Regions from separate parts of the Kitasatospora sp. NPDC002965 genome, predicted to be linked through region 2. Evidence: riboswitches for the same ligand, from Rfam matches in the RefSeq annotation. Region 2 holds a riboswitch; each other region holds the start of a gene.
The links. Region 2 has a riboswitch for thiamine pyrophosphate ahead of thiO (glycine oxidase ThiO). Riboswitches for the same ligand answer to the same signal wherever they lie in the genome.
Positions count from the first base shown of each region.

Region 1: it holds a riboswitch for thiamine pyrophosphate, as region 2 does, so the genes downstream of both, thiC (phosphomethylpyrimidine synthase ThiC) here and thiO (glycine oxidase ThiO) in region 2, are expected to answer to the same signal.
Region 3: it holds a riboswitch for thiamine pyrophosphate, as region 2 does, so the genes downstream of both, ABZY91_RS14735 (cytosine permease) here and thiO (glycine oxidase ThiO) in region 2, are expected to answer to the same signal.

Region 1 covers NZ_JBEXNT010000002.1:37,433-47,050, forward strand. The annotation lists gene ABZY91_RS01155 (VOC family protein) at 1-13, shown strand, start outside; gene ABZY91_RS01160 (DUF1772 domain-containing protein) at 513-959, opposite strand; gene ABZY91_RS01165 (TetR/AcrR family transcriptional regulator) at 1,052-1,630, shown strand; gene ABZY91_RS01170 (LPXTG cell wall anchor domain-containing protein) at 1,977-3,323, shown strand; gene thiC (phosphomethylpyrimidine synthase ThiC) at 3,473-5,290, opposite strand; TPP riboswitch at 5,286-5,420, opposite strand; gene ABZY91_RS01180 (hypothetical protein) at 5,617-5,823, shown strand; gene ABZY91_RS01185 (SPFH domain-containing protein) at 5,927-7,429, shown strand; gene ABZY91_RS01190 (3-oxoacyl-[acyl-carrier-protein] synthase III C-terminal domain-containing protein) at 7,509-8,522, shown strand; gene ABZY91_RS01195 (glycosyltransferase family A protein) at 8,519-9,289, shown strand; gene ABZY91_RS01200 (class I adenylate-forming enzyme family protein) at 9,461-9,618, shown strand, end outside.
Region 2 covers NZ_JBEXNT010000126.1:16,302-25,919, reverse strand. The annotation lists gene ABZY91_RS33580 (FAD-dependent oxidoreductase) at 1-778, opposite strand, end outside; TPP riboswitch at 898-1,010, shown strand; gene thiO (glycine oxidase ThiO) at 1,014-2,168, shown strand; gene thiS (sulfur carrier protein ThiS) at 2,165-2,374, shown strand; gene ABZY91_RS33565 (thiazole synthase) at 2,376-3,173, shown strand; gene pknB (Stk1 family PASTA domain-containing Ser/Thr kinase) at 3,302-5,056, shown strand; gene ABZY91_RS33555 (molybdopterin-dependent oxidoreductase) at 5,088-5,717, opposite strand; gene bfr (bacterioferritin) at 5,937-6,416, shown strand; gene ABZY91_RS33545 ((2Fe-2S)-binding protein) at 6,425-6,700, opposite strand; gene ABZY91_RS33540 (class II 3-deoxy-7-phosphoheptulonate synthase) at 6,897-8,249, opposite strand; gene ABZY91_RS33535 (anthranilate synthase family protein) at 8,553-9,618, shown strand, end outside.
Region 3 covers NZ_JBEXNT010000029.1:15,743-25,360, forward strand. The annotation lists gene ABZY91_RS14730 (trypsin-like peptidase domain-containing protein) at 1-1,082, opposite strand, end outside; TPP riboswitch at 1,389-1,536, shown strand; gene ABZY91_RS14735 (cytosine permease) at 1,703-3,055, shown strand; gene ABZY91_RS14740 (glycerophosphodiester phosphodiesterase family protein) at 3,188-4,012, shown strand; gene ABZY91_RS14745 (ATP-binding protein) at 4,340-4,969, shown strand; gene ABZY91_RS14750 (DUF5926 family protein) at 5,162-6,148, shown strand; gene ABZY91_RS14755 (bifunctional DNA primase/polymerase) at 6,375-7,028, opposite strand; gene ABZY91_RS14760 (PP2C family protein-serine/threonine phosphatase) at 7,894-9,519, shown strand.

The DNA of each region.
Region 1 (9,618 bases), on a different contig from region 2:
GGACGCCGCCTGACCCCGACCTGACCCCGCCCGTCGGCGGGGGCGCCCGGAACGGGCCGAGGGCGCGGCGGCCCGGGGGCCCGGCGCGCTCGATTCGAGCCCCGGGGGATCCCGCGCACCGGCGCCGCCCGTCCCCGGCGGGGGGTCGCGCTCCGCTGCGCGGCCTCCGTCAGCCGGTGCAGCGGGGTCCGCACCGGCAGGTCGTCACGGATCTCACCGACCCGGTGCCGCTCCTCGGGCACGCGTGGCAACTCCGGCGCCGCCCGCTCGCGTTCCTGCGATCGCTCCCACGACACGGCGACCTCGTCGAGATCGGACTCGGGCCGCGCAGAGCCTGTGCGGTGTGCCACCCGGACCTGGTGCGGCAGGTGCTCACCGACGCGAGGACCTTCGACAAGGGCGGGCCGGTCGACGACAAGCTCCGGCAGCTGCTGGGGAGCGGCCTGGGCACCAACGCCCGTGAACCACACCGCAGGCAGCGCCGGTCGGGACCGGTGTCCCGGTCCGCGAGGTCAGGCGAGGGCGGTGGCCAGGAGGGTGAAGGCGGCGACGATGACGGCGACGCGGGCGTAGTGGAAGCGGTCCCAGCGGTCGCTCTGCTCCCTCCAGTCCGCGGGCCGGTTCTCGGGGGTCCACGTCTTGCTCCGGTTGTTGATCGGGACGAGCAGCAGGACCGACATGAGCACGCTGATGACCAGCAGTGCGGCGGCGGTCACGACGAGGCCGACGCCCGGGCGGTGCCATCCGGCTACGGCCCACACGGCGCTCAGGGCGAGGGAGGTGAAGTACCAGACCGGCATCAGGGCGCCGAGCATCCGGCCACCGTGGGCGCGGCCGAGCTGGTAGCTCTCCTCGGGCAGTGCGCCGAGGATCCGGTTGACGACGAAGGCGACGGAGAACTCCACCCCCACCATCACTCCGACAACCACGATGGTGACGACCTTGAGTGCGTCGAGCATGATGACCCCTCCTGGGATCTAGCGCCGCTAGGTGATGAGAGCAACGCTAGTACTACTGCCGCTCACTTGTCTAGCGGTGCTAGAATCAGGTCATGTCGGTACAGGAACGCAAGGAACGCGAACGGGCGGCCCGCGAGCACCTCATCGTGGCAACGGCCCGCGAAATCGCCGAGCAACAGGGCTGGGACGCGGTCACCACCCGCCGGCTCGCCGAGCGCATCGAGTACAGCCAGCCCGTCCTCTACAGCCACTTCCGCGGCAAGCGCGAGATCATCGGGGCCGTCGCCCTGGAGGGTGCCGCCGAGATGGCCGCGGCGCTGCGGGCCGCGACCTCGGCCGCCGACGGCCCCCGCACCCGGGTCACCGCTCTCGCCCGCACCTACCTCGACTTCGCCGAACGCCACCCGGCGGTCTACGACGCCATGTTCCAGCTCGACGGCGGTCTGGCCTTCGCGGCCGAGGACACCCCGGCGCCGCTGAAGGACGCCTTCGCCGCCCTGCTGGAGAGCCTCGGCGAGGTCGCCGGGGAGGGCGTCCACCCGGGGCTGTTCACCGAGGTGTTCTGGGCGGCCCTGCACGGGCTGGCCACCCTGACCCGGGCGGGACGGCTGCCGCCGGCCGAAGCCGAGCAGAGGGTGGAGCTGTTGGTGGACCGACTCGCCGTGATCTGACACCCCGGTCGGACGGACGGGCAGCCGCAGGCCCTCCCGGCTGCCCGTCTACGAGTCCCCGCCCCGACACGACCCCGACACGACCCCGAACCCGAACCCGAATCCGCCCGCGGTCAACGTTCGCCGCGACCCGTCAAGCCCCCGGCGAAACGGGTCAGCGGCACCCGAACCACACGGCTGCCGTCCGGGCCGACGCCCCGTTGCACGGCAGTGACGGCCGTCTCTTGGTAAGCAAACGATTCTCCTGAGAAGATCCTCCCGTCGCAGCCGCCGGACCCGCAGGGAGAGCGGCGGACCGACCTTCAGCACGCACCCGCGTTCGGTTCTTCCCGGGGGGAATCCGCTCATGTCCGCACGCCCGCTCACCCGCCGTTCCCGCCTGCTCGCCACCGCCACGCTGGTGGTCGCCGCCGGCACCTCCGCGCTCGCCCCGGCGACGGCCTTCGCCGACACCCCGGCGCCCTCCGCCTCCGCCACCGCCGCCGCCTCGGACACCCCCGCCCCGAGCACCGCCCAGCCCCTGACGGCCACCCTGGAGCCGGCCGCGGGACAGGCGCCGCTGACCCGCGGCGGCGTCGGCGCGACCCTGACGATGACCGTCACCAACAACTCCGACCAGGAGCGCCCGTTCCACCCGGCGGTGACCGTCACACCGGTGGGCGCCGCCCCGACCGGATGGAACTGGATCGACTTCAGCGCCAAGGCGATCTCCGCGCCGGCCACCTACGGCCTGACCAGCTTCAACGGGAGCAACTTCTCCGGCCACGTCCTGCCCGAGAACCGGATGTCCCACGTGCCCTTCACGGTGCCGGCCCGCACGACCTACAGCTGGGCGGTCTCCTTCACCCTGAGGGCCGCCCTCCCGGCGGACGACACCGCCGTGAAGGTCGCGCTGGTGAACGACCTCGGCAACAGCACCGCCGTCGAGCCGGTGACCCTGCCGGTCGCCTCCCCCACCGGCGCCCTCGTCCAGAAGTTCACGAACAACCTGGGCACCGTCTCGTACAAGAAGCCCTTCGAGACCGACCTCGACCTGACCAACAACGGCGCGGCCATCGGCGCCGCGATCAATCCGACGCTCCGCTTCAGTGACGGTTCCCGCCCGATCTCCGCCGTCCTCAAGCTGGAGGTGTCCCAGGGCGGTGCGTGGGTCACCGTCCCGGGCTCGGACAACGTCTGGAAGCTGCCGCCGGTGACCGGCGGCCTCGGCAAGGGCACGAGCCACCGCTACAAGGTACGGCTGTCGCTCACCGGCTACACCGGGCAGTGGTCCGGCGTCTCCGGCTCGCTCAGCCTCGACCCGGACACCGACCAAGGCCCGGTCGACACCATCCTGAAGGCGTCGGTGACGCTGGACGGCAACGGTGCCCCGTCCATCTCGCCCTCGGCCTCGCCCTCCACCGCGACGGCCAAGCCCAGCCCGACCGCGACGACCGCCGCCCCGACGACCTCCACCACCCGGCCCAGCCCGACCGCGACGACCAGGACGCCCGACGCCCAGGTCGTCCCGGCGGCCGCCAACACCCCCTCGGCCCCGGCCGCCGCCAACACCACCGCCCCGGCCGGCACCAACCTCGCCGCCACCGGGGCCGGCAACTCCGGCGCCCTGTTCGGCGCGGGCGCGGCCCTGGTGCTGCTCGGCGCCGGCGCGGTCCTCTACGCGAAGCGCCGCCGCACCGCGTCCCAGGGCTGACCCGGCCCCGGTGCCCCGGCGCCCGCCGCCGGGGCACCGGCCCGCCGGCTCGGCCGCAGTGCTGGGAAGCCCCCTCCACCTCCCAGCACCGCTGTCGGTCTGCGCGCGAGCTCGACCCCACTCCCGCCCGATGCCGACGGCGGAGCCCGTCAGTCGGCCAGCGGGAGGTAGACGCGGTTGCCCTGGGCGGCGAACTCGGCGGACTTCTCGGCCATGCCGGCGACCGCGTCGGCGCCGTAGCCGGCGTTGACGGCCGTGGAGCCGTCGCCGTGCTGGTCGCGGATCTGCTGGGAGATCTTCATCGAGCAGAACTTCGGCCCGCACATGGAGCAGAAGTGGGCCGTCTTGGCGGGCTCGGCCGGGAGGGTCTCGTCGTGGAACTCGCGGGCCGTCTCCGGGTCGAGGGCCAGGTTGAACTGGTCCTCCCAGCGGAACTCGAAGCGGGCGTCGGAGAGGGCGTCGTCCCAGTCCTGGGCGCCCGGGTGGCCCTTGGCGAGGTCGGCGGCGTGGGCGGCGATCTTGTAGGTGATGACGCCGGTCTTCACGTCGTCCCGGTTCGGCAGGCCCAGGTGTTCCTTGGGCGTGACGTAGCAGAGCATCGCGGTGCCCCACCAGGCGATCATCGCCGCACCGATGCCGGAGGTGATGTGGTCGTAGCCGGGCGCGACGTCCGTGGTGAGCGGGCCGAGGGTGTAGAACGGGGCCTCGTCGCAGATCTCCTTCTGGAGATCCATGTTCTCCTTGATCTTGTTCATCGGGACGTGGCCCGGACCCTCGATCATCACCTGGACGTCCCTGGCGCGGGCGATCCGGCCCAGCTCGCCCAGCGTCTCCAGCTCGGCGAACTGCGCCTCGTCGTTGGCGTCGGCGATCGAACCGGGGCGCAGGCCGTCACCGAGCGAGAAGGTGACGTCGTAGCGCGCGAGGATGTCGCAGAGCTCCGCGAAGTTGGTGTAGAGGAAGTTCTCCTGATGGTGCGCCAGGCACCAGGCGGCCATGATCGATCCGCCGCGCGAGACGATGCCGGTCTTGCGGCGGGCCGTCAGCGGAACGTACCGCAGCAGCACGCCCGCGTGGACGGTCATGTAGTCGACGCCCTGCTCGCACTGCTCGATGACGGTGTCGCGGTAGACGTCCCAGCTGAGCTCCTCCGCCCGGCCGTCGACCTTCTCCAGCGCCTGGTAGAGCGGCACGGTCCCGATCGGCACGGGGGAGTTGCGCAGGATCCACTCGCGGGTGGTGTGGATGTTGCGGCCGGTGGAGAGGTCCATGACGGTGTCGGCGCCCCAGCGGGTGGCCCAGGTCATCTTCTCCACCTCCTCCTCGATCGAGGAGGTGACGGCGGAGTTGCCGATGTTCGCGTTGATCTTCACCAGGAAGTTGGTGCCGATGACGGCCGGCTCCACCTCGGGGTGGTTCACGTTGACCGGGATGACGGCGCGCCCGCGGGCGACCTCGTCGCGCACGAACTCGGCCTCCAGGCCCTCGCGCAGGGCGACGAACTCCATCTCGGGCGTCACGACGCCGCGCTTGGCGTAGGCCAGCTGGGTGACGGCCTCACCGCTCCGTCCGCGCAGCGGGCGGCGCGGACGGCCGGGGAAGACCGCGTCGAGGTTGCGCAGGTTTCCGCCGCGCGGCGAGGTGTGCTTGATGCCGTCGTCCTCGGGGCGCGCCTCGCGCCCGTCGTACTCCTCGACGTCGCCGCGCTGACGGATCCAGGAGTCGCGCAGGGCCGGCAGACCGCGCCGCACGTCGGGTTCGTAGGCCGGATCGGTGTACGGCCCGGAGGTGTCGTACAGCGGGACGGTCTTCCCGTTGGTGAGCACGACCTCGCGGTACGGAACGCGCAGGTCGGGGCGGGACCCGTCGCGGTAGGCCTTGCGCCAGGCCGGGGTCGGGTAGCCGGTACCCGCGCTGGAGACGGCGGAGTTCCGGGCAGACTGCGGCTGTGCGTCGAACGTGGTCATCAGACCTTCTACTCCCTACGCCGGCATTACCCGGTCAGGTTCCTGCGGTCGACGCAGCGGTCGGCACGTCGGACGACGTTCCGGTCAGCGCCCTCTCAGCCCGGTGCTCCGAGCTCCCGTGTCCGCAGGCCGTGTTGCCTGCGCATGACGTCCAACACCGTAGCGAGCGGAACGCCGGAGGTCCAGAGGGGGTCGGAACGGCCGGACGACGGGTGTCGAATCCGGCAAACCGGACGGTCGCGGCCGAGCGGACCGGCAATCGGGCCCCGGCCGGGCAGACTGGCAGTCGCGGGGTCGACGGCGGGGACGACGAGAGGGAGGCCGGCGTGGTCGGAAGCACGGGGCGGGTCACCGGGACGGTTGGCACGGGGCTGGTCGGCGAGGTGATGGTGCACGTCCCGGAGCGGCAGGGCGCCGAGGCGTTCCTCGCCTACCTCGCCGTGCCGGGGGACCGACTGCCGGTCGGCACACCGGTGTTGGTGATCGAGTACCAGCCGCCACGCACCGTGTACGTAGCGCCCATAGGCCCGTGACGACCTTGTGACAGGGCGTCATGTCACTTCCCTTTCCATCGGTTTGGCTCCGGCGGAGAATCCGATTCGGCGCATCTCCTGCGCCGGAAGGGGGAGTTGAACCATGGTGTACCTCATCCCCGGAGCGGTGGTCGCGACACTGCTCCTCGGAATCACACTCTTCAAACTCATGTGGCGGGTGGCCGAGCCGAACGAGGCTCTGATCATCTCCGGCTCCCGGCACCGGACCGAGGGGGTCGGCGACGGGCTGGGATTCCGGATCGTCACCGGCCGGGGGACCCTCGTCACCCCCGGCCTGCAGGGCGTCCGGCGGCTCTCGCTGGACCTCAACGAGGCCGAACTGAACGTCGAGTGCGTCACCACGCAGGGCATCCCGGTCCGGGTGAAGGGCGTGGTGATCTTCAAGGTCGGCGACGACGACGTCTCGATCGCCAACGCCGCCCGCCGTTTCCTCGACCAGCAGAAGCTGATCAGCCAGCGCGTCCACAACGTCTTCGCCGGACACCTGCGGTCGATCGTCGGCGGGCTCACCGTCGAGGACATGATCCGCGACCGCGAGCGGCTCACCGGGGAGACCAGGGCCGCCTCGGGGCTGGAGATGGAGAAGCTCGGGCTGATCATCGACACCCTGCAGATCCAGGAGATCATCGACCCGACCGGCTACATCAAGAACCTCGCCATCCCGCACGCCGCAGCCGTCCAGCGGGACGCCCGGATCGCGCAGGCGCACGCCGACCGGCTGGCCACCGAGGCCGAGCAGGAGGCGGCCGCCCGCAAGGCCGAGGCGACCCGCAACAGCGAGATCCAGCAGGCCTCCTACCAGGCCGAACGGGACACCGCCAACGCCAGGGCCCGGCAGGCCGGCCCGCTCGCCGACGCCGGCGCCCGGCAGCAGGTGGTGGTCCAGGAGACCCGGGTCGCCGAGCTGGAGGCCCAGCGGAAGGAGCAGCAGCTCCAGATCGACGTCCGCAAACCGGCCGACGCCCGGGCGTACGACACCCGGACCACGGCGGACGCCGACCGTGACGCCCGGATCTCCGCCGCCCAGGCCCAGGCCCAGGAGACCGAGCTGAAGGCGGCGGCCGAGGCCGGCCGGGTCCGCATCGCGGCCCAGGCCGAGGCGGAGGCCACCAAGCTGCGAGGCCTGGCCGCCGCCGAGGCCACCAGGGCCACCGGCGAGGCGGAGGCGGCGTCCGCCGAGGCACGCGGTCTGGCGGACGCGCAGGCCGTCCGGGCTCTCGGTCTCGCCAAGGCCGAGGGCCTCAAGGCCCGTGCCGACGCGCTGGCCGAGAACCAGGAAGCTCTGGTCGCACAGGAGTTGGCGGAGAAGTGGCCGGACATCGTGCTGGCCGCCGCCGAGTCGTTCGGCCACGTCGAGCACATGGTGCTGCTCAACGGCGCCGACGGAATGGGCGAGCTGTTCGCCAAGGCGCTCACCATGGGCGGCACCGGACTCGGCCTGGCCCGCCAGCTGCTGACCACCATCGGGCCGGAGGCCGCACCGGCCGCGGCACCCACCGCGGCACCGGCTGCGGCCGTCCAGCAGATTCCGGTCGACCGCACGCCGGCGGACCGGGTGCCCGCGGACCGGACCACGGAGGAGTGACGTGATTGGGTAGCCGCCCGCGCCCACCTGAGTACGGGTACTCAGGTGGGCGCGGGTGCGTCCGCCGGACGATGGGGACATGCACCCTGCAGCCACCGCGCGGATCGGCATCACCGCCGTCGGAGCCCACCTGCCCGCCCGCCGCCTGACCTCCCAGCAGCTCCAGGACGAGGTCACCGCCGGCGGCCGACTCCGCCTGCCGGAGCGGACGTTCGAGAAGGCCACCGGCATCGTCACCCGGCACTTCGCGGCCGAGGGCGAGTACGCCTCCACGCTGGCCGTGGGCGCCGCCCGGCGCGCCCTCGCCGCCCGCGGACTGGACCCGCTCGACCTCGACCTGCTGCTGTACGCATCGGCCACCCGGGACGTCTGCGAGCCCGCCACGGCCCACCTCGTCCAGGCCGAACTCGGCTCCCGCGCACACGCGCTGGACGTCAGCAACGCCTGCAACAGCTTCCTCAACGGCATCGACCTGGCCCGCGCGATGATCCTCGCCGGCCGGGCCCGGCGCGCCCTGGTGGTCACCGGCGAGACGCCGAGCCGGGCCATGCGGCGCGACCCGGAGGGCCTCGCCGACTTCCGCGACGGGTTCGCCGGCTACACCTTCGGCGACGCCGGCGCCGCCGTCGTGGTCGAGGCGGTGGAACGCGGCGGCATCCTCGACATCGAGACCGAGACCGCCTCCGAACACTGGGAGGTCGGCGGGATCCCGGGCGGCGGCTCGCGGCACCCGCGCGGCGACGAGTACAGCTACTTCCGGGGCGGCGGCAAGGAGTTGCGCGGCGTCTTCGAGAAGATCGGCGGGGACATCCTGACCCGGGTGGCCGCCCGCACCGGCCTCGGCTGGGACGACTACGCCCGGGTGCTGGTGCACCAGGTGACCGTCCCCTACCTGGAGCGGTTCGTCGAGCTCACCGGGGTGCCGGCGGAGAAGCTGGTGGTCACCGTGCCCGAGCTGGGCAACGTCGCCAGCGCCACGCTCGGCATCCAACTCGACCGAATAAGAGACGAGTTGAATCCCGGAGACAAGGTGCTCCTGCTCGGCCTGGGCGGCGGCGTCAGCCTGATGACGATGGTCTGGGAGGCGTCGTGAGCACCCCGGCGACCCCCCGGACGGACGGCCACCGGCTCTGGGTCGTCGTCCCCGCCTACCAGGAGGAGGCCCGGATCACCGGCACCCTGGACGCCCTCGCCGCCCAACGGGACCGGGAGTTCACCCTGCTGGTCGCCGACAACGGCTCGACCGACGGCACGGTGGCCGCCGTCCGCGCCTTCGCCGCCCGGGCGCCCTTCCCCGTCGAGGTACTGGTCGAGCCGGAGAAGGGCGTCGGCTCCGCGGTCGACACCGCCTTCCGGCACGCCATCGCGCACGGCGCGACGCTGCTCGCCCGCACCGACGCCGACTGCCTGCCCGAGCCCGGCTGGAGCGCCGCCGCCCGGGCCGGGATGTGCGCCGGGGGCGGACTGGTCTGCGGCCGGGTCACCGCCCGCCGCGACGAGCACGGGCCGACCGGGCGGGCCGTCTTCCTGCTCCTGGTCGCGCTGGGCGCGTTCTTCGGCCGGATCCGGCCCGCGCACCGGCGCCGCCACGGCTACCTCACCCCGTACCGGATGCACGCCGGCAACAACATGGCGATCACCGCCGAGCTGTACCAGGCCGTCGGCGGCATGCCGCGCCGGCCCTCGCCCACCGACCGCACGTTCATCAACCGGGTCCGCCGGCACAGCACGGCGATCGTGCGCCGCCGGGACATGGTGGTGCAGAACTCCACCCGGCGGATCCGCGCCTACGGGGTGGTCGGCACGGCGCGCTGGTACCTGGAGCGCGGCGCCGGACCACGCTCCGTCGACGTCCGCTGAGCACGGCGGACCCCGGCAACCCTCCCGGTACCGGCGCCGCCCCACCCCTCGCCGCCCGGCCCTCCGCGCCGACCCGGGTCCCTGTCCCGAGCCCCTGGCCCGGCCCCTGATCCTGACCCTGATCCTGCCCCTGACCCAGCACCCGCCAGACTCCCTCGCCGAGGACACCCGATGCTCGACCGGCTCGCCCACGCGCTGCGCACCGTCCACCCCGACCGCCCGGCCGTCCTGCGGCACACCCGGCTCGGCACCACCCGGGTCCGGATCCGTCGCGGCGAACTCGCCGACCTCGCCGACACCTACGCCACCGCCCTGCACGCACGCGGCCT
Region 2 (9,618 bases):
GCAGCCGCTCGTCCACCAGGACGGCGCCGGCCGCGTCCAGCTCCACGCCGGAGCCGGCCAGCCAGCCGGTCGCCGGGCGGGCCCCGACGCCGACCACCACCTCGTCGGCCGGCAGGTGCGAGCCGTCCGCGAGCAGCACCGCGCCCGGTTCGACGGCGGCGACCCCCACGCCGCAGCGCAGCTCGACCCCCGCCTCGGCGTACCAGCCGGCCATCACCCGGCCGATCTCGGTGGGCAGGGCGCCGGGGACGGGGGCCGGGCCCGCCTCGACGACGGTCACCTCGCAGCCGGCGGCCCGGGCGGCGGTGGCCACCTCGGCGCCGATCCAGCCCGCGCCGACCAGCACCAGGCGCAGGCCCGGGCGGAGCAGGGCGCGCAGGGCGAGCGCGTCGTCCACGGTGTGCAGCAGGTGGGCCCGCTCGGCGCCGGGCAGGGCGCGCGGTTCGGCGCCGGTGGCGATCACCAGCGAGCCGTAGGGCAGGTCGCCGGCGTCGGTGTGCAGGACGCCGGGGGTGAGGCCGGTGGCCCGGCGGCCGGTGAGGAGCTCGACGTCCAGCTGCCCGAAGTCGATGTCGAGGGCGGTGGTGTCGGCCTTGCCGAGCAGCACGTCCTTGGAGAGCGGCGGCCGGTCGTACGGCGCGTGCGGTTCCGCGCCGACCAGCACGATCCGCCCCTGCCAGCCGTCGCGCCGCAGCACCAGGGCGCACTGGGCACCCGCCAGCCCCGCGCCGACCACGACCACCTGATCCGTCCGGTCCGCCCCGCTCTTGTCCGCCACGCCCGTCACTGTACCCAGCCCGGCCCCGGGCCCTCCGGTCCGGTCCGGGCGGCCCGCCCGGGGCCCGTTCCGCCCCTCGTACGCGCCTTCAACGGCCGCACCCCCCGGAGTTATGGTGGGGGCACCATCACGGGAGCCCGGCGTACCGGGCTGAGAGGCGGGCTGGAACGGCCTGCGACCGTCCGAACCTGATCCGGGTCATACCGGCGAAGGGAGAGCAGCGACTTTGACACGCTTGGCGAAAGGCGCCCAGGCCGACGTGCTGGTGATAGGCGGCGGCGTCATCGGACTCGTGGTCGCCTGGCGGGCGGCCCAGCGCGGGCTCCGCGTGGTCGTGGCCGACCCGGCGCACGGCGGCGGCGCCGCCCAGGTCGCGGCCGGGATGCTCGCCCCGGTCACCGAGCTCCAGTACGGCGAGGAGCCGCTGCTGCGCCTCGGCATGGCGTCCAACGAGCGCTACGCGGCCTTCGCCGCCGAGCTCACCGAGGCGAGCGGCGGCCAGGACACCGGCTACCGGCAGTGCGGCACGATCGCGGTCGCCCTGGACTCCGACGACCGCGCGGAACTGCGCGAACTGCACGACTTCCACCGCAGGCTCGGCCTGGACTCGCAGTGGCTCACCGGCCGCGAGGCCCGCCGACTGGAGCCGATGCTCGCCCCGGGCGTCCGCGGCGGCCTGCACGTCACCGACGACCACCAGGTGGACGGCCGCCGGCTCGCCGGGGCCCTGGTGCGCGCCTGCGAGCGCGCAGGCGTGCTCCTGCACCGCGCCGAGGCCGTCGGACTGCTGGTCGAGCACGACCGCGCCGTCGGCGCCCGGCTGTCCACCGGCGAGAGCGTCACCGCCGACCAGGTCGTCCTCGCCGCCGGCTCCCGCAGCCACCTGCTGCCGGGGCTGCCGGAGGGCGTGCTGCCGGCGATCCGCCCGGTCAAGGGCCAGATCCTGCGGCTGCTGGTCCCCGAGGCGTACCGGCCGTTCCTCTCCCGCAACGTCCGCGCGGTGGTCCGCGGGCAGCACCTCTACCTGGTGCCGCGGGAGAACGGCGAGCTGGTGATCGGCGCCACCAGCGAGGAGCAGGGGTACGACACCACGGTCACCGCCGGCGGCGTGTACGAGCTGCTCCGCGACGCCCACGAGCTGGTCCCCGGCATCACCGAGCTGCCGCTGACCGAGACCGCCGCCGGTCTGCGCCCGGGCTCGCCCGACAACGCGCCGCTGCTCGGCCCGACCGCGCTGCCCGGCCTGGTCGCGGCCACCGGTCACTACCGCAACGGGGTGCTGCTCACCCCGGTCACCGGCGACCTGCTCGCCGAGTACCTGGCCACCGGCGTGACGCCGGACCTCGCCGAGCCGTTCTCCCCCGCCCGCTTCACGAAGGTCCCCGCATGAGCGACATCACCCTGCACGTCAACGGCGAGCCCCGGACGGTCGCCGCCCCGACCACCCTCGCCGAGGTGGTGGCCACCCTCAGCCGGGCCCACTCCGGGGTCGCCGCCGCGCTGAACGAGACCGTGGTGCCACGCACCGACTGGCCGCGCACGGAGCTCTCCGCCGGCGACCGGATCGAGATCCTCACCGCCGTCCAGGGAGGCTGACATGGCCGACGACGCCTTCACCATCGCCGGTACCGCCTTCGGCTCGCGCCTGATCATGGGCACCGGCGGCGCCCCCAGCCTGGAGGTCCTGGAGCAGGCGCTGCGGGTCTCGGGCACCGAGCTGACCACGGTGGCGATGCGCCGGGTCAACGCCGCCACCCAGGGCTCGGTCCTCGACGTGCTGACCCGCAACGGCATCCGCGTGCTGCCCAACACCGCGGGCTGCTTCACCGCCGGCGAGGCCGTGCTGACGGCCCGGCTGGCCCGCGAGGCGCTCGGCACCGACTGGGTGAAGCTGGAGGTGATCGCCGACGAGCGGACCCTCCTGCCGGACCCGATCGAACTGCTGGACGCCGCCGAGATCCTGGTCGACGACGGCTTCACCGTCCTGCCGTACACCAACGACGACCCGGTGCTGGCCCGGAAGCTGGAGGACGTCGGCTGCGCGGCGATCATGCCGCTCGGCTCGCCGATCGGCTCCGGCCTGGGGATCCGCAACCCGCACAACTTCCAGCTGATCGTGGAGAGCGCGGGCGTCCCGGTGATCCTGGACGCCGGCGCCGGCACCGCCTCCGACGTGGCCCTCGCGATGGAGCTGGGCTGCGCGGCCGTGATGCTCGCCTCCGCCGTCACCCGCGCCCAGGACCCGGTGCTGATGGCCGACGCGATGCGGCACGCCGCCGAGGCCGGCCGGCTGGCCTACCGGGCCGGCCGGATCCCGCGCCGCTTCCACGCCGAGGCCTCCTCGGCGATGGCCGGCCGGGCCGAGCTGGACACCCGCGAGCACCCGGCGTTCTGACCCGGCGTTCCGACGCGGCCCCGGCACCGGCGCCGCCGCACGGTGTCACGAACCGGGCACAGACCGGCCCCGGGAGCGGTGCCTCCCGGGGCCGGCCGGGGCCCAAGCCCTAGACTCGCCGGGTGGACATGGCACTGCGCGACCCCCTGATCGGTACCCTGCTCGACGGCCGGTACCTGGTCGAGCGGCGCATCGCAGCCGGCGGCATGTCCACCGTCTACCAGGGCACCGACAGCCGGCTCGACCGGGTCGTGGCGCTCAAGGTGATGCACCCCACGCTCGCCGGCGACACCGCCTTCACGACCCGGTTCATCCGCGAGGCCAAGGCGGTCGCCCGGCTCGCCCACCCGAACGTGGTCAACGTCTTCGACCAGGGCGCGGACGGCGGAAACGTTTTCCTCGCCATGGAGTACGTCCCCGGCGGCACCCTCCGGGACCTGCTGCGCGACCGCGGCGCGCTCTCCATCAGGGCCGCGCTGGACATCCTGGAGCCGGTGCTCGCCGCGCTCGGCGCCGCCCACCGGGCCGGCCTGGTCCACCGCGACGTCAAGCCCGAGAACGTGCTGATCACCGACGACGGCCTGGTCAAGGTCGCCGACTTCGGACTGGTCCGGGTGCTGAACACCGCCGACGGCGCCTCCACCGCCGCGACCGCCGGCACCGTGCTCGGCACCGTCTCCTACCTGGCGCCCGAACAGATCCGACCGGGCGACGAGACCGACCAGCGGGTGGACGTCTACGCGGCCGGCATCCTGCTCTACGAGATGCTCACCGGACACCGCCCGCACACCGGCGAGAACCCCGTCCAGGTGATGTACCGCCACCTGCACGAGGACGTTCCGGCCCCCTCCGCCGACGTGCCCGGCGTCGGCCCCGGGCTGGACGCGATAGTGGCCGGCGCCTGCGCCCGCGACCGCGCGGCCCGCCCCCACGACGCGGTCGAGCTGCTCGCCGCCCTCCAGCGGGTGCGCCGCACGCTCACCCCGGACCAGCTGGACGCCGAACCGCCCGCCTCCACCCGGCCCAGCCCGCAGTACCCGACCGCCGAGCCCACCTCGGTGATCGCCGCCGGCCGCCCGGTCGAGCGGACCAGCGTGTTGGACGTGCCGCCGGACGTGATGGAGCAGCTGCTCGCCGAGCCGCGCCCGTACGACGAGCCGCCGCCGGTCCGTTCCCGCCGGGCCCCCGGCCGGCTGCGCCGCCTCCCCCGCCGGCCGCTGATCTGGACGGCCGTGCTGACCGCCCTGGTGCTGCTGGTCGGCGGCACCACGTACGCGCTCTCCGGCGCGCTGTACGGCACCGTGCCGGGGGTGCTCGGCAAGGACCGGGCCGAGGCCCAGCGGATCCTGGACGGCGCCGACATGCACGGCCGGTTCACCGAGGTGTACAGCGAGACCGTGCCGTCGGGGCTGGTGATCTCCACCGACCCGGGCGTCGGCGCGCGGGCCCGGAAGAGCGACACCGTGACGGTCACGGTGTCCCGGGGGCCGAAGCGGATCGCGGTGCCCGAGCTGGCGGGCAAGCCGTCCGCGCAGGCGTCCTCGGCGCTGGCCGGTGCGCAGCTGGCCGCCGGGACGGTGACCGAGACGCACAGCGACACCGTCCCGGAGGGATCGGTGATCAGCAGTTCACCGGCGGCCGGGCAGCAGGTCGCGGAGAACACGCCGGTCTCGCTGGTGGTCAGCAAGGGCATGGTGGCCGTCCCGGACGTGGCCGGGATGTCGAAGGAGGCGGCCGAGAAGGCGCTCCAGGCCGCCGGGTTCGCCATGCAGAGCAGCGGGGTGAACCTGTTCGGCACCGGCAAGGTCTCCGGCCAGTCGCCGGCCGCCGGGGAGCGCCGTCCTCAGCGCACCGTGGTCACGGTCACGTTCCCGTTCCTCTAGCCGGCCGCGGCCGGCCGGGCCGCCCGCGCGGTCAGCGCAGTGGCCCGTCGCCCGGCTCCTCCTGGTGGGAGTAGCGCTGCTCCTGCCAGGGGTCGGCCAGGTTGTGGTAGCCGCGTTCCTCCCAGAAGCCCCGCCGGTCGGCCCGCATGTACTCGACCGCGCGGACCCATTTGGGCCCCTTCCAGGCGTACCGGCCGGGGACGACCAGTCGGACCGGGAAGCCGTGCTCGGCGGTGAGGGCCTCGCCGTTGCGGTGGGTCGCGAGGATCGTCGCCGGGTCGGCGAAGTCGGCGAGCCGCAGGTTGGCGCTGTAGCCGTACTCGGCCCAGACCATGACGTGGCTGACGTCCTCGGCCGGCGGTGCCAGCTCCAGCAGGACGGAGGCCGACACGCCCGTCCACTCGCTGTCGAGCACGGAGAATTTGGTGACGCAGTGGAGGTCCGCACGGACGGTGGTGCGGGGCAGTGCGGTGAACCCGTCGAAGTCCCAGCTGTGCTTCTCCGCCGAGGCGGTCGCACCGAACACCTGGAGGTCCCACGTCAGCGGCTTGAAGCGGGGCACCGGACCGTAGTGCAGCGCAGGCCAGCCGCGTCGGGCGCGCTGGCCCGGGGGGAGTCTCGGGTCAGACGGCGGCGGCGGTTCTTGTTCGGACTGACCCATGGATCCCATGGTGACAGACGGCGGACGGCGCCCTGCGCGCGCCCCTTTCCAGGCCCGCACGCCCCGCCCGTACGGGCCAACGGACAAGCAAATCGGATATTCCGACACATGTCCTAGTGAGTGTGAACTTACTGGAATTTCCTCCCGCCCCGGTGCCAGGATGCGTGCAGCCGGAGGGTACGGCCGAGGTTTCCCGGACGCACAGAGGAAGGCAGCGCCATGAAGGGCGACGCAGAAGTCATCGAGTTCCTGAACGAGCAGCTCACCGCCGAGCTGACCGCAATCAACCAGTACTTTCTGCACGCCAAGATGCAGGAGAACTTCGGCTGGACGAAGCTCGCGAAGTACACCCGGCACGAGTCGTTCGACGAGATGAAGCACGCCGAGGTCCTCACCGACCGGATCCTCTTCCTGGACGGCCTGCCCAACTACCAGCGGCTCTTCCACGTCCGGATCGGCCAGACGGTCAAGGAGATGTTCGAGGCCGACCGCCAGGTCGAAGTCGAGGCGATCGACCGGCTGAAGCGCGGGATCGTGGTGATGCGGGCCAAGAACGACGTCACCTCGGCCAACATCTTCGAGTCCATCCTGGCGGACGAGGAGCACCACATCGACTACCTCGACACCCAGCTGGAACTGCTGGAGAGGCTCGGGGAGGCGCTGTACCTCGCCCAGCTGATCGAGCAGCCGGAGTCCTGAGTCCCGGCTCAGGCCGCGCGCAGCGGAGCCATCGGGCCCATCGGAGCGACCGCCGGCTCGTCGGGCGCCTCCGGGTCGGCGAGCCCCAGCCTGACGGCGAGCCGGGCGGTGGGGCAGGGCCGTGCGCCGTGCTCGCCGAGCAGGGCCTGGATCCGGCGGACGCAGGAGCCGCAGTCGGTGCCCGCCTTGCAGCCCTTGGCGATCTGGCGCGGCGTGTTGGCGCCCGCGTCGATCTCCTTCTTCACCTGGGCCTCGGTGACCGCATGGCACATGCACACGTACATCGCGGTCTCTCCCGGGGGTGAAGCGGAATGGATCTTGACTAAGGATTGCCTTAGCTCACTAAGCCTCACCTTACCCGGCGATCCGGGTGCGAAAAAGCCCCTCCGGACTCGGGAGTCCCGAATCCGGAGGGGCTTTCGTCACATCGTCCGCGCGGTGCGCCGCTCGGCGGCGGCCCGGGCGGCCCGGGGCGGACGCTCAGTTCCCGCCGCGGTACATCTCGGCCACCAGGAACGCCAGGTCCAGCGACTGGCTGCGGTTGAGCCGCGGGTCGCAGGCCGTCTCGTAGCGCTGGTGCAGGTCGTCGACCAGCACCTCGTCGCCGCCACCGACGCACTCGGTGACGTCGTCGCCGGTCAGCTCCACGTGGATGCCGCCCGGGTGGGTGCCGAGCGCGCGGTGCACCTCGAAGAAGCCCTTGACCTCGTCGAGCACGTCGTCGAAGCTGCGGGTCTTGTGACCGCTGGACGCCTCGAAGGTGTTGCCGTGCATCGGGTCGCAGATCCAGACCGGCTGGGCGCCGGAGGCGGTGACCTTCTCCACCAGGGTGGGCAGGTGGTCGCGGACCTTGCCCGCGCCCATCCGGGTGATGAAGGTGAGCCGGCCGGGCTCACGCTCCGGGTCGAGCCGCTCGATCAGGGTGAGCGCCTCGTCGACCGAGGTGGTCGGGCCGAGCTTCACGCCGATCGGGTTGCGCACCTTCGAGGCGAACTCGATGTGCGCGTGGTCCAGCTGGCGGGTGCGCTCGCCGATCCAGACCATGTGGCCGGAGACGTCGTACAGATCGCCGGTCCGGGAGTCCACCCGGGTCATCGCGGTCTCGTAGTCGAGGATCAGCGCCTCGTGCGAGGAGAAGAACTCGACGGTCTTGAACTCCTCCGGCGCCACGCCGCAGGCGTTCATGAAGGCCAGCGCGTTGTCGATCTCGCGGGCGAGCTGCTCGTAACGCTGGCCGGCCGGCGAGTTGCGCACGAAGTCCTGGTTCCAGGCGTGCACCTGGCGCAGGTCCGCGTAGCCGCCGGTGGTGAAGGCGCGCACCAGGTTGAGCGTCGCCGCGGAGGCGTTGTACATCCGCTTCAGGCGCTCCGGGTCCGGGATCCGGGACTCCGGGGTGAAGTCGAAGCCGTTCACCGAGTCACCGCGGTAGACCGGCAGGGTCACGCCGTCGCGGGTCTCGGTCGACTTGGAGCGCGGCTTCGAGTACTGGCCGGCGATGCGGCCGACCTTCACCACCGGGACGGAGGCCGCGTACGTCAGCACGGCCGCCATCTGGAGCAGCGTCTTCAGCTTGTTGCGGATGTGTTCGGCCGAGACGCCGTCGAAGGCCTCGGCACAGTCGCCGCCCTGAAGGAGGAACGCCTCGCCTCGGGCCACGGCACCGAGCCGGGCGCGCAGCTGGTCGCACTCACCGGCGAAGACGAGCGGCGGATACGAGGCGAGCTCGGCAAGGGTCTTGCGCAGAGCCTCTTGGTCCGGCCATTCAGGCTGCTGCGCCGCGGGCAGGGACTGCCAGGAGTGGCCAATCCGGGATGTCTCAGTCGTCACGGTCACACGGGCAAGGCTACGGGGTGCGCCGACCGTTTTGTGACCACTGCCCGAGGGGTGAGACATCCGCCGGACAAATTTCCGGTGATCCTCCTCACCCGGCCACCCGTGCCATCCGCTAGGCTCGATCCCGTGAACGCACCGCGCACCTCCTCCTGGTGGTGGGCCGACCCCCTGGGTGGCCCACGTATCGCGCGTTCCTAGACGAACACGACGGCCGCCCCTCGGGGCGGCCGTCGGCGTTTCAGCGGACGACCCTCCCGGGAGCGGATTCCAGCACCGCAACCGACCCGGAAGGAACGCCGCACCGTGACCAGCGCCGCCGATCTCCTCGCCCGTCTCACCGGCCCCGACGCACCGGCCTTCGCCCTGCTGCACCGCCGCACCCCCCGCACCGCCCCGGACACCGTCGAGGTCCTGCTCGGCACCGTCGGCCGGTACGACCGGCTGGCCGACCTGCCGGTCCGCCACGGCGTCCCCGCCGACGGCCCCGTCCACGACCTGCTCGCGCTGGTCCCCTACCGGCAGATCCGCGAACGCGGCTTCGAGGCGCACGACGACGACACCCCGCTCCAGGCGCTCTCGGTCACCGAGCAGTACGCCGTGCCGCTGGCCGACCTGGCCGACGCCCTCCCCCGGTCCCCCGTCACCCTCACCGGCGGCGCCTTCGACATCGCCGACGACGAGTACGCCACGATCGTCCGCCGGGTGATCGAGGACGAGATCGGGCGCGGCGAGGGCGCCAACTTCGTCATCAGGCGCGACTTCACCGCCACGCTGGAGGACTTCTCCCCCGCTCTGGCGCTCACCCTCTTCGGCCGTCTGCTGGAGCAGGAGCGCGGCGCCTACTGGACCTTCCTGGTCCACACCGGCGAACGCGTCCTGGTCGGCGCCTCGCCCGAGGTGCACGTCCGGCAGAGCGGCGGGACGGTCGTGATGAACCCCATCTCCGGCACCTACCGCTACCCGGCCGCCGGCGCCGACCTCGACTCGCTGCTCACCTTCCTCCACGACGCCAAGGAGCTGGAGGAGCTGACCATGGTGGTCGACGAGGAGCTCAAGATGATGTGCACCGTCGGCGACCTCGGCGGTCAGGTCCTCGGCCCCCGGCTCAAGGAGATGTCCCACCTCGCGCACACCGAGTACGAGCTGCGCGGCCGCACCTCGCTGGATGTCCGCGAGGTGCTCAAGGAGACCATGTTCGCCGCCACCGTCACCGGCAGCCCGGTGCAGAACGCGACCCGGGTGATCCGCCGGTACGAGCGCGGCGGGCGCGGCTACTACTCCGGCGCGCTCGCCCTGATCGGCCGCTCCGCCAGCGGCGGCCAGCTGCTCGACTCACCGATCTGCATCCGCGCCGCCGACATCGACCCGG
Region 3 (9,618 bases), on a different contig from region 2:
GTCAGCTTGCCCTTGGGCGGGCTGTCGAGCTTGATGACGGCGACGTCGTAGCCCTCGGCGCGGCCGAGCACGGACGCGTTGTAGGACGAGCCGTCGGCGAACTTGACGGTCAGTTTGCCGCCGCTGGACGCGGGCGCGACCACGTGGTTGTTGGTGAGGATGTGGCCCTCGGTGTCGAAGACGAAGCCGGTGCCGGTGCCCGACTCGCCGTTGCCCTGCGCCTTGATGGTGACGACGCTGGGCAGCGCCTTCTGCGCGATGCCGGCCACCGAACCCGGGGCGGCCTCGTTCTTCTGGGAGTTGTTGGCCTGGACGGTGGTGCTGGTGCGGTCGGCCGCGGCGCTGACGCTCTTGTCGTCACGGTCCGCGACGACGACGCCGACCGCGCCGCCGGCGATGCCCGCGACCAGGGCGACGGCCGCGACCAGGGCGATCAGGCCGCCGCGCTTCTTGCGCGGGCCGCCGGGCGTGGGGGCGCCGGGGTACTCGGACGGGTAGCCGAGCGGGCCGCCGGGGCCGCCGGGCGCGCCCGGGCCGCCCGGGGTGATGTCGTGCGCGGCCCAGCCGCCGAGCGGCTGGCCGGCGCCGAACGGGTGGTGCTGGCCGGTCGCGCCGTGGCCCTGCGGCGCGGCCGGGGCGCCGTACGGGTCGTGGGCGGCGAGGGCGGCCGGCGGGACCGGCGTGCCGGGAGCCGGCGTGGCGTACGGGTTGCCGACCGGCGCGGTGGGCGCGACCGGGGCCGGTGCCACCGGGGCGGCCGGCGCGGGCGGCAGGACCGGCGGCGGGGCGTCGAGGTACCCCGCGTCGGCGGCCGGCGCCGGGGCGGCCGGCGCCGGCTCCGGGGCGCTGACCTTGCTGAACGCCAGCGTGGGCGTGAACCCGCCGTTGCCGCCGTTGCCGCCGTCGGCGGCCGGAGCGGCCTGATCGGACGGGGACCGTTCGGCAGCGGGCGTCGCTACGGGGGAGGGGACGGCCGCAGACTGCTGCGCCGGACCGTCAGGACCGGGAACCACCACCCCCTGGCCGCCGGAGGGCTGCTCCCCCTGCGGCCCGGTGGACCCAACCTCGCGCTCGGTGCTCACGGACGACCTCCATAGCTGACAGGACCAACAACCATAGTTTTTCGCACACTCGATTCGATTGCCGTAAGGAGGCTTCTGAAGAAGTCATAAGAATCCTTAGGCCGTCCAGACAAACCCCGGAACATCCGGCCCCGCGGGCCCCCTGCGCGCCGGCTCCGCGCCCGGGCCACAGCCCCTTCGTACCCCCACCGCACTCCCGCCACGTTCCTGCCGCACCCCCGCCGCGCCCCTGCCGCACTCCGTCGGCCCCGGCCTCCGGCCCCCTGGCCTTGGCGTTCTCCGCCGTGCCGGTTAGCCTGTCGCTCAAAACTGACACGCGGGAGCTTGGACCCACCAGGCTGAGAGTGCGCCGGTCGACCGTACGCCACGGAATCCGCGGGCGGGCGTCGAGGGGGCGCAGACCGCCGGAACCTGTCCGGGTAATGCCGGCGTAGGGAGTATCGGCCATGCCGCCTGCTTCGCCATCCTCGTCCTCGGGCACGCCCGCGTCCAAGGGTCTGCCCCCCTCCGGGGACGCCGGGGGCACCGTCCCCGGTTCCCGGGCGGCCGATTCCGGCCGTCCCGCCGGTGCCGCCGGTGCCGCCGTCCTGGACCGCCCCGCGGCACCGGACGGAGCCCGTGTGGAGGCGCCGCTGGTGCTGGACACCGAGCCGCCGCGCACGCTCCGCTTCCGCGACCACTTCGCGCTCTGGATGAACCTCGGCGTCTCGCTCATCGGCTTCACCACCGCCGCCACCGTGCTCGGAGCGCCGGGCAGCGAGCTGTCGCTGGCCGCCGCCGTGACGGCGATCGTGGCCGGCACCGTGGTCGGCACCGCGATGCTCGGGGTGGCCGCGTTGATCGGCGCCCGCACCGGCGCGCCCGCCATGGCGAACCTGCGCGGGCTGTTCGGGACCCGGCTCTCGTACGTGCCGACGGTGCTCAACATCGTCCAGTGCATCGGCTGGGGCGTGTACGAGCTGCTGGTGATCGCGATGGGCGCGCAGACCGTCGTCGGCACCGGCGGCTACCGCTGGGTCTTCGTCGTGCTGGCCGGCGCCGTCACCACCGCGCTGACCATCTGGCCGCTCGGCGCGATCGCGGTGCTGCGCCGCTTCGTCGCCGCGGCGGTGGCGGTCGCGATGGTGTACTTCACCGTCCAGCTGGGCCGCAACGGCGTGTCCGACCCGGGCGCGGGCAACTGGCACGGCTTCCTGAAGGCGACCGACGCGATGATCGCGGTGTCGATCTCCTTCGTGCCGCTGGCCGCCGACTACACCCGGCACTCGCGCACCCCGCGCTCGGCGTTCTGGGGCAGCTTCTCCGGCTACACCGTGGCGCAGGTCTGGTGCTACGTGCTCGGTCTGTTCGCGCTGCTCCAGGCGGACGGGGACGCCACCCGGATCTTCGACTCCTTCCTCGGCGTCTGGGCCGGCTGGCTGTTCCTGCTGGTGCTGGTGCTCCGCGAGACCGACCAGTCGTTCGCCAACGTGTACTCGACCGCGATGTCGATCCACAACCTGCTGCCGAAGGTCGACCGCCGGGTGCTGACCGGGGGCACCGGGGTGCTCATCACCGTGCTGGCCCTGCAGATCACCGAGTTCACCGACTCGTACTACGCCTTCCTGGGCCTGATCGGCTCGATCTTCGTGCCGATGTTCGCGGTGCTCGTGGTCGACTACTTCCTCGGCGCCGGCAGGCGCGGCTGGAACCTCTCCGCCGACGCGCCGTCCCGCTGGCTGATGCTGCTGCCGTGGGCCCTCGGCTTCGCCACCTACCAGCTGATCGCACCGACCGCGATCGCCACCTGGTGGACCGACTTCTGGACCTCTGCCCAGGAGGCGCTGCACTTCACCCCGCAGGAGTGGACCTCGGCCTCGCTGCTCGGCTTCCTGGTGCCGGCCCTGGTCACCTGGGCGCTCACCCCGCTCTCCCGGAGCAGCGCCCCGGGCACGACGGACGGCGCGGGCGCCCCCGGCACCGTCGGGCGCTGACCCGCACCGTCGGGCGCTGACGCGCACCCGGAACGGCGCGCTCGCCCGCGCTCACCTCCACACCCGAAGACGGCCCCGCAGGTTGGGGCCGTCTTCGCTTTCGTGTCACTTCCGCGGCCTATCGTGGACGGTGTGACCAGCCCAGACCTCTCGCCCGCGACGGCGCGCACCGCGCCGCCCGTCCAGGTGATCGCCCACCGCGGTTCCTCGCACGCCCTGCCCGAGCACACGCTCGCCGCCTACCGCCGGGCGCTCTCCGAGGGCGCGGACGCGCTCGAGTGCGACGTCCGGGTGACCGCCGACGGGCAGCTGGTCTGCGTGCACGACCGCCGGATCGGCCGGGTCTCGGACGGCCGGGGCACCGTCTCCGCGATGACGCTGGCCGAGCTGGAGGCGCACGACTTCGGCGCGTGGAAGACCGGCCGCCCCAGCGACGACCCGGAGCTGCGCGGCGTGCTGCGGCTGGAGAGCCTGCTGGAGCTGGTGACCGACTGCGGGCGCCCGGTGGACCTCGCCATCGAGACCAAGCACCCGGTCCGGTTCCGCGGCCGGGTGGAGTCCGAGCTGCTGCGGACGCTGGACCGCTTCGGAATCGGCGGCGCCGGGGAGAGCGGCCGGTCCCGGGCCCGGATCATGAGCTTCTCCTCGTTGGCGCTGGCCCGGGTGGGCGCGGCCGCACCGGAGTACCCGCGGGTGTTCCTGTTCGAACGCGGCCTGGCACTGCGCGGACGGCTGCGCCCGGGTGCGCCGCTGCCGGGCGGCGCGCGGATCGCCGGGCCGGGCATCGAGCTGGTGCGGGCCCGGCCGGGGCTGGTGACCAGGCTGCGCGAGCTGGGCCACCAGGTGCACGTCTGGACCGTGGACGAACCGGCCGACGTCGAGCTCTGCCTGGAACTCGGGGTGTCCGCGATCATCACCAACCGCCCGGCGGAGGTGCTGGCCCAGCTCGGTCGGTGACGCGCCCCACCGCCCGCGGAAATACCCGGCCCCACCCGACCGGACGGTGCGGTGAACCGTTCAACCACCTGGACCGGTTGATCGTCTTGGTAGGGGCTCAAACCTTCCGACGGCGATTTCTGACGCAATTACGGCACTTTCACGACGCAGGGTGAGCATCGAATCACCTGCCGCGTACCGTCCGTCGCCCGGCTTGAAATGTCCGTGCAGGATCGCCGTCCGGTCGTTTCCGACGTATTGCCAAGGGGCATCCATCCCTCGGCATACGCTGAAGGAGGTCCGGGGGTGGCGTTGATGGTGGCGCGTGAAGTGCCGACTTCATCGACCATGGCAGTGCCGCACGGCCCAGCGAGCGTCGGGGCCGCGCGGCGCCGGCTGCGTCGAGATCTGGGTGACCGGCAGATACCGGAACCGGTCATCGATGATGCTGTTCTGATCCTTTCGGAACTGCTGAGCAACGCGTGTCGTTACGCGCGACCGCTCGGCCCGCTGCCCGCCCTCGGGCGCGGCGCCCGGGCCGAGATCGTCGAGCCGCGGCTGGTCGGCGTACCGTCCCGGACCGCCGGTTCGGGCGAGGACCGCTCCCCCGCACCGGGCGGCCACGGCGGCGGTACCGGGCCCACCGGCGGAGCCGCCGGGCACGGCAACGTCGGGCACGGCAACGTCGGGCACGCAGGCACGGGCGGCGGCGAGGAGGACGGCGGCGTCCTGGTCCGCTGGCAGATGCACGCCGACGGTGTGCTCACGCTGGAGGTCACCGACGGCGGGGCACAGACCCGTCCGTCACCGGCCAGCCCCTCACTCACCTCGCACGGCGGCCGCGGGCTGGGCATCGTGGACCAGCTGGCCAGCGACTGGGGCGTGCGCGACGCGCCCGGCGAGGTGACGGTGTGGGCGGCCCTGCCCGCCCGGGCCCGCCACGCCAGGCGGACCGGCGGCACACCCCGCAGCGCCTGAGCTCCGTCCCGCACGGCGCCTGAGCATCGTCCCGCACGGCGCGTGAACACGGTCCCGCGCACCGCCCGGACGCCGGGCGCGGCCCCGGACCGGGCGGACGGGCGCCCCCGCACCCCGGCGTGCGCCCACGCGCCCGGAGAACGTCAGTAGGCTGCCCGGAGCACACCACCACCTCCCCGGGAGAGCCGCACCATGGGCAAGAAGGCCGCCAAGAAGGCGCCGCAGCGCAGCCAGTCCACCCCCGCCGTCACGGGCGAGATCCCCGTGGTCGGGGCCCGCGAGAACTGCCCCTGCGGTTCGGGCCGCCGCTACAAGGCCTGTCACGGCCGCGAGGCCTCGCACGCGGTGCAGGAGCTGGTGCACCGCCCGTTCGAGGGCCTGTCGGGCGAGGCCGACTGGGTGGCGCTGCGCGAGCTGGTACCGGCCGCGACCGTCCCGCTGACGCTCGCCGCCGGCGTGGCCGCCACCGCCAACGGCGAGGTGCCGTCGGTGACGCTGGCGACCGTCCTGCCGCTGGCCTGGCCGGCCCTGCGCCGCCAGGACGGCTCGATCCTGCTGGGCCTGCAGACCCAGTCGGGCTCCGGCGACCTGAGCCGTGACCTGGCCGACGCGCTGGAGCTGGCGCTCGCCGCCGAGCCCGGCACCCCCGTGCCGTCCCGCCGGACCGTCCCGGGCGGCCCCCGGCTGCAGGACCTGCTCGACGCGGACGCCCCCTTCGAGCCCGCCGTGCACACCGGCTTCGAGTTCTGGCTGGAGGACGCCGAGACGGCCACCGGCGAGGTGGCCGCCTCCCTGGAGCGTGCCAACGCCTCGGCGATCCCGACCGAGAAGCTCGCCGGCGTCGACTCCGCCTACTGGTGCGGCACCCCGGACAAGAACCACCTGCGCTGGGTGATGACCGTGCCGGAGGAGCAGCTGCTGGACGCACTGGCCCGGCTGACCGCCGCCGACCGGTCCTCGCTCGGTCAGGACACCCGCCTGGTCGGCTCGTTCCGCGCGCACGGCCTGACCGTCCCGGTCTGGGACCTGCCGCTGTCGATGACCGCGGCCGACTGCGAGAAGCCTGCCGCCGAGTTCGCCGAGCGCCTCGCCGAGACGCTGGCCGACCCGTCCCCGCTGACCGCCGAGGAGCGGCGCGCCCGCGCCAACCTGGTGAACCGTCAGGTCACCCTGAACTAAAGGCGCACGGAAGGCGGACGGGGCGCGCGGAGATCCACGTGATACGCGTCACATTGTTCGCCGCGACCCGCAATTTCCGGGCTGCGAGGGCGTCTTGGAAATTGGCGCGGGCGCAGATCCTTGTTACTGTCTAAAGAGTCCGGTCGCTGGTGCATCCCCCGTCGCCAGCGGCCGGATCTTTTGTTTTTCCGGCCGGCCCACCCCGGAACGGGTGGGCCGTGCCCGATCAGTACGTGGGCCGACCGCTGTCCAGCTGGACCGCCGCCTCCACCAACTCGCCCAGCAGCGGCCCGACCTGGGGAAGCCAGACGCCACCGTCGGCGCCCTGACGCGGCGGCAGCACCCACCGCACCCGGTCGCCCGCACCGCCGCCCGGCGGCAGCGGCAGGAAGCCTCCGCTCCCGTGGTAGCGCAACGAGCCCGGCACCCAAGGGAGTTGGGCCAGCATTTCGCCGAGCGCGTCGAGCGAGTAGGGGGCGACCAGCATCGCGTACCGGCCCGGCATGGCCATCACCGGTCCGAGTGGCAGCCGGAGCGCGGCGAGGTAGGCGAGCGCGCGGGCCCCGGCCGCAGCCGGCAGGCTGACCGCCGAGACGGTCCGGCCGGTGGCGACCAGCGGCGGCGCGTCCGGACAGCGCTGCTCCCACCACCAACGCACCATCCGGGCATCGGTGGTGGCCGCGAGCAGCGGCGGGTCGTGCGGGTGGACGCCGGGTACGGGGCAGTCCGGGTCGCCGCAGGAGCAGTGACCGCCGACGAGCTGCGTGCCGGGGACGACGGGCCAGCGGTACTCGGTGGCGGCCGTCAGGGCCGCAGCCAGCCGGGACACCCGGGCCGCCGACCGGCTCCTCGGGTTGTCGCGCATGGGGTTGTCGCGCATTGGCACCCGTTCCTTTCCGTGACCGCTCGGTGGCTCCGGACCGCGGGCTCCGGACCGGGCCGCCGGCGCGCGTCCGGGAACGCCGCACCGGCCCGGAAGCGGGCGGCGGGCAGGGCGAACGGCAGGGCGAACGGCGGTGCGGGCGTGGAGCACGCAGTGGAGCAGGATGTGAAAGGGCCGCGGAATAGAACAGCCCTTGGAACGAGAATCCCGTATGCGACCGGATGGACGCCGCCCGGGCGCGGTTGGTTCCACCGTACGAGTGAGTCACTTCCCGCCGGCCCGGCCTGCGGACGGCGAAAGCATACGATCCGGACGGCCGCCGGAGCCGTCCTCACGGTTCTGCCCGCTTCTGGCTGCTCCATGCCCGGACGACGGGGCCGTCGCGCTCGGGCGACAGGGCGGTCACGCCCCGTCGCGACCGGCCGCGAGCAGGCCGCCCACCGGGGATCACTGCCGGTGGAAACCCGGTGGGAGCGCGGCGGGAACCCGGTCCGGGCCCGGCAGGGGCGCGGTCCGGACCTGACGGAACGCGGCGGAGGACCCGCGGGAGAACCAGGGGGAACCGGCCGGAGCGCGGCGCCGACCGGGAGCGCCCCGGAGGTGACCGGCCGGCGCGCGCACGAACCGAACACGCCCCCGAGCCGGGTCCCCGGGAGCAGGACGAACAGGCCACCGGCCTTGTCATGGCTCTGGACATGCCCCGAATGGCCTGTGTAGAAGTGGTGGCATTGCTGTCGATCAATGACGAGTAGTAGCGAATCGAGGCGAAACGCGCCCTTTTGGCCGTGATCGCTCCAAACGGCCGTCCATGGGAGTTCCGCATGATCCGCGTGACACGTACCACCGCGTCAGGAGTGGCGGCATGACCGAGTCCCACCCAGCGTCGACCTCCTCCGAGCCCGCCGAGCCCGCCGGCGCCAGCGGCCTCTCCCTGCTCGACCCGCCCGGCTTCACCGGCCCGGTGCCCGGCACCGGGGGGCCGGGCGGACCCGGCGGACCCGGCGGACCCGGCGGCGCGGCCGACAGCGATCCCGCCGGCCCGGCCGGCGAGCGGACCGCGTCCGACGGCCGGGCCGCGCCGGACGGGACGGCGACCCCCGGCGACCGGACGACACCCGACGACCGGACCGCGCCCGGCGAGAAGGTCGCAGCGGTCGACGGACGGACCGCGCCCGCGTCCGCGGTGCAGGACCGTTTGGCCGGACAGCTGTCCGATTTCGCGAGCCTGCACGAGCACACCGAACTGCTCGCCCGCGCCCGCGGCGTCGACGCCACCCTCGCCGCCGTCCTGGCCTCCGGCACCGAACTGCTCGGCGCCCGCCGGGCCCTGCTGGTCACCGCGCTGCCCGGTGGCCCCGGCCAGCCGCTCGGCCTCGGCCTGAACCGTGCCAGCCTGGGCTCGCTGGAGACGGTCCCGCCGGACCAGAGCCTGGTCGCCCGGCTGTTGCGCGAGCACGACCGGCCCGCCGAGCTGCAGTCGTACGACCTCGCCCACGACCCAGCCGTCGGCGCCCGGCTCCGCGAGCTGGCCGCCGGCCTCGGCCTCGGCGGCTGCTACGGCCTGCCGCTGGCCACCGAGGAGGACGGCCCGCTGGCCGCCGCCCTCTGGTTCTACGACGAACCCGCCGCACCGACCGACCGCCGGCGCGAGCTGGCCCGCCGCTACTGCGAGGTCGCTGCCCCGCTGCTGGCCAAGCAGCTGGACGCGGAGAAGGTCCGGCGCACCACCGAGGCCCTGCGCCGCGGCCTGCTGCCCGACCGCCTCCCCCAGCCCGCCGGCCTGCGGCTGGCGGCGCGGCTGGTCCCGGCCGGGCTGGACCGCTCCTCCGGCAGCGACTGGTACGACGCCATCCCGCTGCCGGACGGCACGGTCGGCCTCACCGTCGGCTCGGTCTCCGGCGACGGGCCGGGCGCCGGTCCCGGTTCCGCCCCCGGCGCGGCCGCCGCGATGGGCCGGGTCAGGTCCGCGCTGCGGGCGTACGCGGTGCTGGAGGGCGAGGACCCGGTCTCGGTCCTCGGCGACCTCGAACTGCTGCTCAAGACCACCGAGCCGGCCCGCAGCGCCACCGCCGTCTACGCCTGGGTGGAGCCGGAGGAGCGCCGGATCACCCTGGCCGGAGCCGGCCACTGCCCGCCCGTGCTGGTCACCCGGTACGGCGCCGAGTTCGTCGAGACCTCGCTGTCCGCGCCGCTCGGCATGCTCTCCTGCTGGGAGGCGCCCGGCGTCGAGCTGACCGCCGAACGGGGCGACACCCTGGTGCTGTACACCGAGGGCCTGGCCCGCCGGTTCGGCCCGACCCTGCACGCCGGGCAGGCCGGCCTGCGCCGGGCCGCCGCCGACGCGCCCCGTGACGTCCGCACCGACCCGGACCGGCTCTGCGCGCACCTGCTGGCGGTCTGCGCCGGACGGGAGGAGGCCGCCCCGGGCTCCCCCGCCCCCGGTCAGGCCACCGACGACCTGCTGCTGCTGGCGGCCCGCTTCGAGTGAGGGCGTCCGGGCCGGTGCACCGGCCCGGGGCACCGGCGCCCCGGGCCTCCGCCGCCTTCCGGACCTTCCGGGGGCCGCCGGACCGGCCGGAACCGAACG